Regions from separate parts of the Halomonas sp. SL18_1 genome, predicted to be linked through region 1. Evidence: predicted binding sites of a transcription regulator. Region 1 holds the regulator's gene; the other holds the start of a gene.

Region 1 (5,530 bases):
CGGCGACGAGGCCAGCAAGATCGCCCGCAACGCCCTGACCCTGATCGAGAACGGCACTCAGGTGCGCGGCCTGGTGGAGGTGCGTCATATCAGCGAGCACGTGCGCAAGATGCTGCGCGACGCGCTGACCGCCTTCGCCCGCTTCGACACCGAGCTGGCGCTGCAGGTGGTGCACGAAGACGAGTCGGTGGACGACGAGTACGGCAGCGCCATGCGCTCGCTGATGACCTTCATGATGGAGGACAGTCGCGCCATCGGTCCGGTGCTCAGCGTGATGTGGATCCTACGCGCCCTGGAGCGGGTCGGCGATCATGCCGACAACCTGGCCGAGTATGTCATCTACCTGGTCAAGGGGCTGGACATTCGCCATATGGACCCGGACGAGCTCGACGAGAGCGCCCTGACCCGCAAGGGCTGAGCCGAACGGAAGGGGGCGGCGAAGGGCGGTGCGACACCGGGGCCAGGCGAGTCAACGCCACAAGCTGCTATCATCGGCCTATTGAGACTGGTTTTCCCAAGGTATGACAAGGAACTCGCCCATGCGTCCGACCTCTTTCCTGCTGCTGGCCGCCGGCCTGCTGCTGGCCACGCCGGCCCTTGCCCACGACTATCGGCTCGGCGATGTGCAGATCTCCCACCCCTTCGCCACCCCGGCGCCGCCCAGCGTGCCCCACGGGGCGGCCTATGTCGATATCACCGTGGAAGGCGAAGAACCGGCGGTGCTGGTTGGGGCCAGCACCCCGGCCAGCGACACCGTGGAGCTGCATGACATGGCGATGGACGACGGCGTGATGCGCATGCGCCAGGTGATGCAGATCGAGGTGCCCGGCGGCATCACTCAGACCATGCGTCCCGGCGGCGGCTACCACCTGATGCTGATGAACCTGGTGGCCCCGTTGCGCGAGGGGGATCGCTTCCCGATGACCCTGGAATTCGCCGAGCGCGGCGAGGTCGAGGTGGAGGTCTGGGTGCAGAGTGCGGGCGAAGGCAGCGCCGACGCCGATGACCACCACCATCACTGAGGCGACACCCGGCTGAGCCGCTGCGGCGCCCGCTATCGGCGCCGCGGCGGGATCGGCACCGCCGAGCCACGGGGCGCAGAGGCGTCTTGGGCCGCGCGTAGCCGCGCCTGAGGGAAGATGCCGGCAAAGCACGCCCCCTGGCCCGGGTGGGAGACGATCTCCAGCCGGGCGTCGTGGCGCAGCAGCACGTGCTTGACGATTGCCAGCCCCAGGCCGGTGCCGCCCGTGGCGGTGCTGCGCCCCTTGTCGACCCGGTAGAAACGCTCGGTGAGCCGCGGAATGTGCGCCGGGTCGATGCCCTCGCCGTCATCTTCCACCTCCAGGCAGGCTCCCTCGGGGTGGGGCTTCCAGCGCAGCACGATCTGGCGACCCTCGCCGGCGTAGCGCACGGCGTTGAAGGCCAGGTTGGAGGCGGCACTGCGAATCTCCTGCTCGCTGCCGACCAGCCGCCGGGACGTCTCGATTTCCACCACGATTCGCTGGCGGCCGCCGGAGAGCGCCTCGGCGTCGCGGCGCACGCACTCGAGCAGTGCGCCGATGTCCAGCGGTGAATGATCCTCGCCGCCGCGGTCGATCTCCAGTCGCGACAGCAGCAGCAGGTCGTTGACCAGGTTCTGCATGCGCGTGGCCTGCGCCTGCATCTGGCCAAGCCCGCGGGCCAGCCGCGGCGGCAGCTGATCGGCATGGTCGCCGTAGGTTTCCAGGTAGCCGGTCAGCACGGTCAGCGGGGTTCTCAGCTCGTGGGAGACGTTGGCCACGAAGTCGCGACGCATCTCCTCCAGGCGGTGCAGGCGGGTGATGTCGCGGGCCATCAGCAGACGCTCGTCGTCGCCGTAGAGGGTGATCTGGTACTGCAGGATCATGCGCTCGTCGATGGGCGAGGCCAGGGTCAGCGGCTCGCGGTAGTCGCGGGCGTTGAAGTAGGCGACGAAACGCGGGTCACGCACCAGGTTGGTGATGTGCTGGCCGCGGTCGTGGGCGGCGTCCAGGCCCAGCATGCGCTCGGCGGCGCTGTTCCACCACTCCAGGTCGCCGTGCTGGTCGAGCATCACCACGCTGTCGCGCATCGCCTCCGAGGACTCCTGGATACGCCGTAGGGCGGTGCGCAGGCGGCTCTGGGTCAGCCGCTGTCCCTTCTGGTAGCGATACAGGCGGTCGAACAGCTCGCCCCACAGGCCGTTCGCCGAGGGGGGCTCGCTCTGCGGATGGCGGGTCAGCCAGCGGTGCAGGGCGCGCAGCTGGCGAAGATGGTAGAGCAGGCAGGCCGTCAGACCGGCGGCCAGGCCCAGTGCCGGCGCCGAGAACAGCCAGCCGACCAGGCTGCCCGCGGCGGCCAGCCAGGCCAGGCGCCACAGCTCACGGCTCCACGGGCGGGCCACGTCAGCCCTTGGTGGAGAACCGATAGCCGGTGCCGCGCACGGTCTGCACCAGGTGCTGGTGGCGCTCGCCCAGCGCCTTGCGCAGGCGGCGGATATGCACGTCCACGGTACGCTCCTCCACATAGACATTGCCGCCCCAGACCTGGTCGAGCAGCTGGCTGCGCGTGTAGGCGCGCTCCTGGTGGGTCATGAAGAACTGCAGCAGGCGGTACTCGGTGGGGCCGATCTCCAGGGCGCGGCCGTCGGCGCTCACCCGGTGGCTGACCGGGTCGAGTTCCAGCCCCTCCACCGTGACCGGATCCTCCACGCCCTGGGGGGTCGCCCGGCGCAGCACCGCCTTGAGGCGTGCCACCAGCTCCCGCGGCGAAAAGGGCTTGGTGATGTAGTCGTCGGCGCCGGCCTCGAGTCCCTGGATCTTGTTGTCCTCCTCGCTCTTGGCGGTGAGCATGATGATCGGGATCTCGCGGGTGGCCTCCTCGCGCTTGAGTCGCCGGGCCAGTTCGATGCCGCTGGTGCCGGGCATCATCCAGTCCAGCAGCAGCAGGTCGGGGCGGTGGTCGACCACCATGGCGTGGGCCTCCTGGGCGTTGTCCGCTTCCAGTACGCGGTAGTCGGCCATCTCCAGCGCCACGGCGATCATCTCGCGAATCGGCGCTTCATCATCGACGATCAGAACGGTCTTGGCGGTCATCCGGAAGCCTCGTGATCAGTGACGGGTCGATGACGATATGACCATGTCATGATGACAGTTGGATGACAGCGCCGCCAGCGCCGCTCAGCCGTTCACCGCCGGCCAGAGGGTGAGGGCCAGGCCGGCGAACACCAACAGTCCCGACCAGTGGTTGTTGAGGAAGGCTCGGAAGCAGCGGTCGCGGTCGCGCTCCCGGATCAGCCACTGCTGATAGACGAAGGTGGCCGCCATAGCCGCGAGCCCCGCCCAGAAGAAACCGCCCAGGCCCAGGCGCACCCCCGCCCAGGCCAGCAAGGCTAAGGTCGCCCCTTGCAGCAGCCCGATCATCAGCCGGTCGGCGCGCCCGAACAGCACGGCAGTGGACTTGATGCCGATCTTCAGGTCGTCATCGCGGTCGACCATGGCGTACTGGGTATCGTAGGCCACCGTCCACACCAGGTTGGCGGCAAACAGCAGCCAGGCCTCCAGCGGCACGTGGCCCAGCACCGCGCCGAAGGCCATGGGAATCGCCCAGGAGAAGGCCGCGCCCAGGAACAGCTGGGGCAGGTGGGTGTAGCGCTTCATGAAGGGGTAGATGAAGGCCAGCACTACGCCCCCCAGCGACAGCAGCACGGTGAACAGGTTGGTGAACAGCACCAGCACGAAGGCGGCCATCACCAGGATCAGGAACAGCGCCTGGGCCTCGCCCTCGCTGATTCGGCCGGTGGCCAGGGGGCGGTGCTCGGTGCGTTTGACGTGGCCGTCGAAGTGGCGGTCGGCGTAGTCGTTGACCACGCAGCCGGCGGCGCGCATCAGATAGACCCCGGCAACGAAGATCAGCAGGATACGGCGCTCGGGCAGGCCCTGGGCGGCCACCCACAGCGCCCAGAGGGTGGGCCACATCAACAGCCAGGTGCCGATGGGCCGGTCCAGGCGCATCAGGTGCAGAAATCGGGAATCCGGGCGAGGCCGGTGGGGTGCAGCACGGAACGGTCCATCGATGCCTCCTCAGTCGATGGCGCTCATCCTAACGTGAAGGTAGCCCCAGTTCATCCGCCATGGCGTCGAGAAAGAACTCCTGAACCAGCACCGCGAAACGCCGGTGGCGGAACACCGAGCGCCGTCCCCAGGGGCCGCGGGAAGGATGAAAGGGGGCGGGGGCCGCGGTAACCTCGATGGGGCTGCGCGCCAGGTCCGGCTGGCGGAACAGCCAGCTGCCCAGGGAGCGTTCGCCGAGGCGCTCCAGCCGCTGGCCGCGCAGCGTCGCGAGGGGCGCCACCGAGCGCGCCACCACCCAGGGCTGGCCCTCCAGGCAGAGCGCCACTTCGCGCCGCCAGGCCAGGCGCCCCGGCACCAGCCCCAGCGCCCGGGCCTCGTCGGGGCGCGGCAGTCCCAGGCGCTGGTCGAGCAGGCGGACCCGGAAGGTGCGCCCGGCCCCGGCCTCGATCAGCCGGGCGGTCAGCGAGTCGCGAGAGGCCACCCAGGCCCACCAGGCCGGGCTCATCTGCGGCTGGGCGGCCGCCAGTGGGCGCCAGCGCAGCAGGGGCGTCGCCGGGGAAGCGGGCCGGGGCGGGCCGTGCATCTGCGGGTCACCGAGTCTCTCCAGGTCGTTTGGGGGCGCATAGTGTACCATGTGGCGCAGACACGGTTCCCGGCGGTGACCGGCGCGCGCCGGCCCCCACAGCCTGAGAGGAGTGCCATGACCGCCCCCTGACGATCGTCGGCTCCGGCATGGCGGGACTGGGCCTGGCGCGCCAGCTGCGCGCGCGGGACGGTGACCGCCCGATCACCCTGATCACCGCCGACAGCGGCGACGACTACGCCAAGCCGCTGCTTACCACCGGCTTCGCCAAGCGGTTGCCGCCGGCGCGGCTGGCCGCCCGCTCGGCGCTGGAGGCGGCCGAGCAGCTCAATCTGGTGATGCGCACCCATACCCGGGTGGAGGCTATCGATCCGGTGGCGCGCACGCTGTGCCTCGGCGAGGAGCGCCTGCCCTGGAGCGAGCTGGTACTGGCCACCGGGGCGGCGCCCGTGCTGCCTTTTTCCGTCCCTGAGGCGGTGGCCGGGCGGGTGTTCAGCGTCAACGACCTGGATGACTACCGGCGCTTCCACGCCGTGCTGGAGACCCTGGGGCGTCCGGCGCGGGTCGCGATCATCGGTGCCGGCCTGGTGGGCTGCGAGTTTGCCAACGATCTCATCGCCGGCGGCCACGCGGTGAGCCTGGTGGCGCCGGAGGCCACCCCGCTGCCCCGGCTGCTCCCCGAGCCGCTGGGGCACGCCCTGGGCGAGGCCTTCGCCGAGGCGGGCATGGCGCTGCACCTGGGGCGCGGCCTGGCCGGGCTCGACGTGGCCGGCGACGAGGTGGTCGTGGCCCTGGACGACGGCAGCCGGCTTGGCGCCGACCTGGTGCTGACGGCCACCGGCCTGCGTCCGCGTATCGCGCTGGCCGAGTCGGCGGG
Region 2 (5,530 bases), 2.8 Mb from region 1:
TTCGAGCTGGGTGGCCCCGAGGTGATCCGCTATCGCGACGTGCTCACCCTGCTGCTTGCCTATCTGGAAAGGGAGCGCCCGATGGTGCCGGTTCCCTTCCCGCTATGGCATTTGCTGGCGCTGCTCGGCTCGCTGCTGCCCAACCCGCCGCTGACCCGTGACCAGGTCTTCCTGATGCAACAGGACAACTGTGCAAGCGAGGCGGTCGGTACCTTCGCCGCGCTGGACATCGCCCCGCGAGCCCTGCGGGACAGCCTACCGGAGTGCCTGCCGACCGCATCGTGACCGGACCAGGACGCGCCGGCTACGCCTCATCGGTGTCGTAGAAATCCAGATCCTCCAGACGCCCGAGCACGGCAGTGGCGATATTGGCCAGATGCGCCGCCACACGCTTGTAGTGTCGCGCCAGCAGCGAGTAGGCCACCGCCTCATGGAACTCGATCTGGCACTCATCGGCAAACAACGCCTCGATCAGCCCGTCGCAGCGCTGGCGAATCTCCACAGCCTGTGCCAGGGCCCGGCGCGCCTGCACCTCATCGGAGTCGCGGGTAGCGGCGATGACCCTGCCGAACATGCCGGTCATCTGCTCGGCCATCTCATCCAGCGGCTCCTGGTACTTCGGTACATGGAAGCCTTCGCTGTAGAAGTGGCCTACCTCGAAGACATTCTTGCAGTAGTCGCCGATGCGCTCGGCGTCCTTAGCCACGCTCATCAACGCCAGGCAAATCGCCACGTCGTGGCCGGGGTTCACGGTCAGGTGCCGCAGCACCTTGCGGCGAATCGAGCGTTCCAGCTCGTTGATGGCCTGGTCACGATCATAGAGGGGTTGTCGCACCTCATCCGCCGGCACGGTGCTGTGCAAGACATCGTTGGCACGCCCAAACATCCAGGCGCCGTACTCCAGCATCTGGGTCAAATCTTCGAAGGCCAGGTTGAGGGTGTTCTCCGAGGTAAGCGCACTGTACAGCTGACGAAACATGGGCAAAAACTCCGGGTATGCCGCGCTTAGCGCAGGCTCGTGAACAGTTCAACGGCGCCGATCCCCAACAGCGGAATCACCAGGAAAACGCCAATCAGGAAGAAGAACGCATAGCGCGTCTGGCGACCGGCCAGGCGGCCATACCAGGTCGCGACCTTGAGCGGGATATAACGAAGGGGCCACCAGATGGCGGTACCGGTCAGGTTGAAGATGACATGAAACAGCGCCACCGTCATCGCCGCCGCCACCGGATTGGCGGTTGCCGCCAGCACGCTGGTGACGGTGGTGCCCAGGTTGGCTCCCATCATGAACGGCAACACCCGACGCAGGCGCACCACCCCCGCCCCGGCCAGCGGCACCATCAGGCTGCTGGTGATGGTGCTCGACTGGACGAGCACGGTGGAGACCACTCCCACACCGTAGGCACGCAGGTCACTGCGAAAAAAGTAGGTGCGAAACAGCCCGTCCATATGGCGCAGCAGAGCGCCGCGCAGGTTCTGCACCATGAACACCAGCGCCGTGAACATCAGCAGCATGCCGAGCCCGGCCACCATCAGCCCCTGGGCGGCGGGGGTGGGCATCAGCAGCGACCCGATGGCGTTGAAGAGGTCGACCACAGGCGCGGTGATCACCTTGATCGGACTGTTGGGGCGCGCCACCTCCTCGAGCCCTATCAGCTGGGTGAGCCAGCCGGCCAGCTGAGAGAAGATACCGCGCCCCGCCTCGTGGAAGAGCCCGGAGATCAGCTCCAGCGGAAAGACCACCAGTACCGTCAGGATGTTGAAGAAATCGTGCATCAGCGCCGCGGTGAAGGAGCGGCGGAAATTGCGCTTGATCCGCACGTTGGCCAGGGCCACGATCACACCGGTGACCGCCGTGCCGATGTTGGCCCCCATGATGGCGAACACCGCCGTGCCGAGGGTCATCTCGCCGCTGGCCACCAGGGTCACGATCAACGCCGAGGTGAACGACGAGCTCTGCACCACCATGGTGACCAGCACCCCGGCCAACAGGGCGATGAAGGGATTCTCGCCATAGGCGAAGAGCTGCGACAGGAAGTCGCTGGCGTGTCCGAAGGCGCCCAGCCCCGCGCCCAGCACGTTGAGGGCGGCGAGGAACAGATAGAGGCAGATACCGGCATAGATGCCGCGCATCCAGGCCGGGGCCTCGCGCGACGGCTGGCGTGACAGGGCGGGTTGACCGGTTTGTGAGGCTGACGAATCAGGTTTCGACATAGACAAGGCTGCCGTGTAGGTGCGCAAGGGATATGACGGTTTGATGACGCTTCAATGTCAGTGCGCGCACCATACCCGCTCTACATGACAATTTCATGACATCGTTCTCGCCAGGGCCCCGTTTCTCTCCATGGCGCCGGGGCCCCGGCCCTTAAACCGATGCCCCCCTCAAAAGCTCGAAGTCCGCCTCGGTCACCTCCTGGCGATCGGCATCCAGAATCTTCCCGCCAATCTCGGCAACCGACAGGGTGAAATCGATCAGCGTTTCCGGGCTGTTTGCCACTCGCCGCTTGTTGACGAAGTGCACCAGAACGGACACGCCCTGGACAATGGGCAACTCTCCACCTTCATGCAAAGGCGGCATATTACCGGGCGGCGTGGCGTTGGCGACAGTGAGCCTGTAGCGCGCACGGGGATCACGAATGATGTAGACCTGCTGCTTCCTGTCATAGTGTGCGCCGAAGGTCTCAAGGCGCGTTGCCAGCCGGCGATTGGTATCCTTGGCCGGCCAATCGAACACCACGAACAGGCACTGCTGAATGCCGGAACCGCTCGCTACGCGAAAACGATGCGATGGTGGCTCCCTCTCTGCCTGCGGTGAGGCAGCCGAGCGGTCACGCTCTACCTCTTGTTCTTCGGCTTCTTCGGCGCCTTCATCGGCATTGGTGGCCAACGGAGTCGACCCGACTGGCTCAGGCTCCTCCTGGGGATGGCGAAGGGTGGATGGGGGACGGAGCTTAGCGTACAAAACCACGCATACCGAAGCGAACAGAAGCGCCGCCCCCGCCAGCCCTAAGGCAAGATGATTCATTTCCATGCCGAATACGCCTCCTTTCGGTTGTTATACGTTACCTCCTTGTCTCATCCTGAGCAGGAGGAAAACCCAGCGCGCCAAGCCCGAGCGGTAGCTACGTCGCTGGCACGCCCCAGCCCATTGTAGACAACAAGCGCCCTACTAGGCACTGTCCGAAAAGTCGGCGAGAAAAGGCCAGGGCTAGGCCCGTTCCTTAGGGGCCAACGCATTCCCCGCATCCATGTGGGTCGCAAGGCAACACCGGTGAAAAGCAGGACCGGGCTCGCTTACGAGCTGATTTCTATCGCTGTAGTGGTCGAGCGCAGCCAGCTCTTAGACTAAGCCTATGACACCCTCCGCCGTCCACGGAGTCTATCCGTCGTTCCAGACTGGCAGGCGAGCCGCCTGCCTTCAAGCAACCGGTAAGGAGCGGAAGGTAAAGTGAGGATTCAACCCCAGCACCTCAGGCATGCCCGTCTCAAGAACAGCCTGCAGACCCTGCTGATACTCACGGGGCTCTCGCTGGTGCTGTCGGTTCCCGGCTACCTGCTGGCGGGAGTCGGCGGCGTGCTGATCTGCCTGGCCGCGGTCATCATGGCGGTCTATCTCAGCAGCTGGGTGCCGGCCCGGCTGATCCTTGCCAATTCGGGAGCCGGCCTGCTGCGGCGTCATCAGGCCCCTGAGCTGTACCGTGTGCTGGACCTGCTCTACCGGCGCGCCGGCCTGTCGATCCCGCCGCGTCTCGATCACGCTCCCTCTCCGGACCTCAATGCCTTTGCGGTGGGTGACCGACGCGACGGCGGTATCGCGCTGACCGATGGCCTGCTGCGCACGCTGTCGCTGCGCCAGCTGGCCGGTGTGCTCGCCCACGAGGTCAGCCACCTGCGACACAACGACACTCGGGTCATGTCGATGGCAGCGGCCATGTCCCGACTGACCCTGTGGGTCGCGACGCTGGTCCAGGTGGTACTGATCATGATGATACCGATGATGATCCGCGGCGAGGCCGGCATACCGTGGCTGGCGCTACTGTTGGTGGCGATCTCGCCTACCCTGAGCTCGCTGCTGCAGCTTGGCCTGTCACGCAACCGGGAGTACACCGCCGACCTGGATGCCGTGGCCATGACCGGCGACCCTCAGGGGCTCGCCTCGGCGCTGGAGGTGTTGGAGCGCTTCCACGGCGCCTGGCTGGCCAGCCTATCGGCCGACACCAGCCGGCCTGGCTGGACTGGCTACGGACTCATCCCCCGACCCAGGAGCGAATCCGCCGCCTCATGGCGCTGGGCTGTGCCCCACGCGACGACGGCCGCATGCCGATCTCCCATGACAGTGATGCCCCTCTGATCACCGAACGGCCCGACCCGCTGGGCCGGCGTTACTGGATCGTGCGGCGGCGATAGGCGAGCCTTCATCCTGGCGCCTGTACTTACCGCCGGCTCAGGTCCTGCTGTACAGCATGCTGACGATACTTCAGGGAGAGATAGCTTGCCTCGTCCAGTTCGCGCAGCTGTCGAGCGTAGCGGTCCGTGGCCGCAAAGTAGCCGGCCAGGCGCGCCTCGAGCCGCTCCGGTTCGGGCACGGCCAAGGTTTCGTGATACACCGAAAGCCCCAGATAAAAACGCATGACGTTGCGTTCAATCATGCCACGCAAGCCACCCACCAAGCGCGGTTCACCGTCGGCATCGAGCGCTTCCCGGCTAAACCCGACGCGCTGCCTCCCTCCCAGAGCGAAGTAGGCGCGCATGGCTAACCGCGCCGAGGCGCCGTATGCCAAGGAATAGCGCAGATGGATCAGGCTGCCTTCCGCCTCATCGGGTATCGCCTGCAGATGCAGCAAGAAGTCACGTGTCCCGTAAGGCCCGCTCTCCCCTCCAGGCGAACTGCCAGGTAATTCGGCCCCACGGTGGTCACTCGCAGGCGAAGCTCGAGCCGTTCCGCCTCTGCCAGAGGAGCCTCGAGTCGCCCTACATAAAGCTGCAGCGCTGCAGCCGTGTCACCCTCATCATCTATACAGGCCTGGACATTGGGATGCAGAAACAGGATCTCGCACCAGGCCGCCACGGCCCCGAGCACCTCGGCCAGCCCGGTGAAGGGCGCATCGATCCGTGCGTGGACGGTGCCACTGACCGAATGGCGCTGCTCATAGGAGGCTACATGAACGGGCTCCGCGAAAGGCGAGCGCGCCACCACCGCCTCCCACTCTTCGCGCAAGGTTGGCTGGGTCAGCGCCGACGATAGCGGCCAGCTGGCAAGCAACAAGAGCAGCAGCAGGCTCCGCAGCTGGGAGCCGTGGGGCCATCTGCAGGGGCCGCCCTGCCCCGGCGATCGGATACACCAAACTGCAAGACGATGGCGCATGGAGGCTCAAGGCTGCCAGGGAGATACTCACAGCGTAGCGCAGCCGTGACGAAACGGTATTGCCATCACCCCCTCCCCCAAGAAAAGCAGCGCCCTCTACAGCCACCGCCAGCCTTGCCGCTGCCACCACTCGCGCGCCTTCGCACGGTTAGCATGGTTCCGGCT

Evidence for each region. The regulator PhoB, encoded in region 1, activates phosphate uptake and scavenging genes when phosphate is short. The targets are predictions, from matches to a motif close to TGTCATANNNNTGTCANA.
Region 2: the regulator PhoB is predicted to act here: its motif matches at 2,298-2,315, upstream of ACSJDS_RS15935 (Na/Pi symporter).

Annotation. Positions count from the first base shown of each region.
Region 1 is NZ_JBVTRK010000001.1:341,351-346,880, reverse strand. Features, by position in the region: gene phoU (phosphate signaling complex protein PhoU) at 1-418, shown strand, start outside; gene ACSJDS_RS01790 (copper chaperone PCu(A)C) at 540-1,022, shown strand; gene phoR (phosphate regulon sensor histidine kinase PhoR) at 1,055-2,401, opposite strand; gene phoB (phosphate regulon transcriptional regulator PhoB) at 2,403-3,092, opposite strand; partial or broken gene ubiA (4-hydroxybenzoate octaprenyltransferase) at 3,177-4,069, opposite strand; gene ACSJDS_RS01770 (chorismate--pyruvate lyase family protein) at 4,099-4,653, opposite strand; gene ACSJDS_RS01765 (FAD-dependent oxidoreductase) at 4,782-5,530, shown strand, end outside.
Region 2 is NZ_JBVTRK010000001.1:3,125,929-3,131,458, forward strand. Features, by position in the region: gene ACSJDS_RS15925 (complex I NDUFA9 subunit family protein) at 1-285, shown strand, start outside; gene ACSJDS_RS15930 (phosphate signaling complex PhoU family protein) at 305-979, opposite strand; gene ACSJDS_RS15935 (Na/Pi symporter) at 1,006-2,133, opposite strand; gene ACSJDS_RS15940 (hypothetical protein) at 2,366-3,031, opposite strand; gene ACSJDS_RS15945 (zinc metalloprotease HtpX) at 3,449-4,351, shown strand; gene ACSJDS_RS15950 (hypothetical protein) at 4,434-4,844, opposite strand; gene ACSJDS_RS15955 (hypothetical protein) at 5,431-5,530, opposite strand, start outside.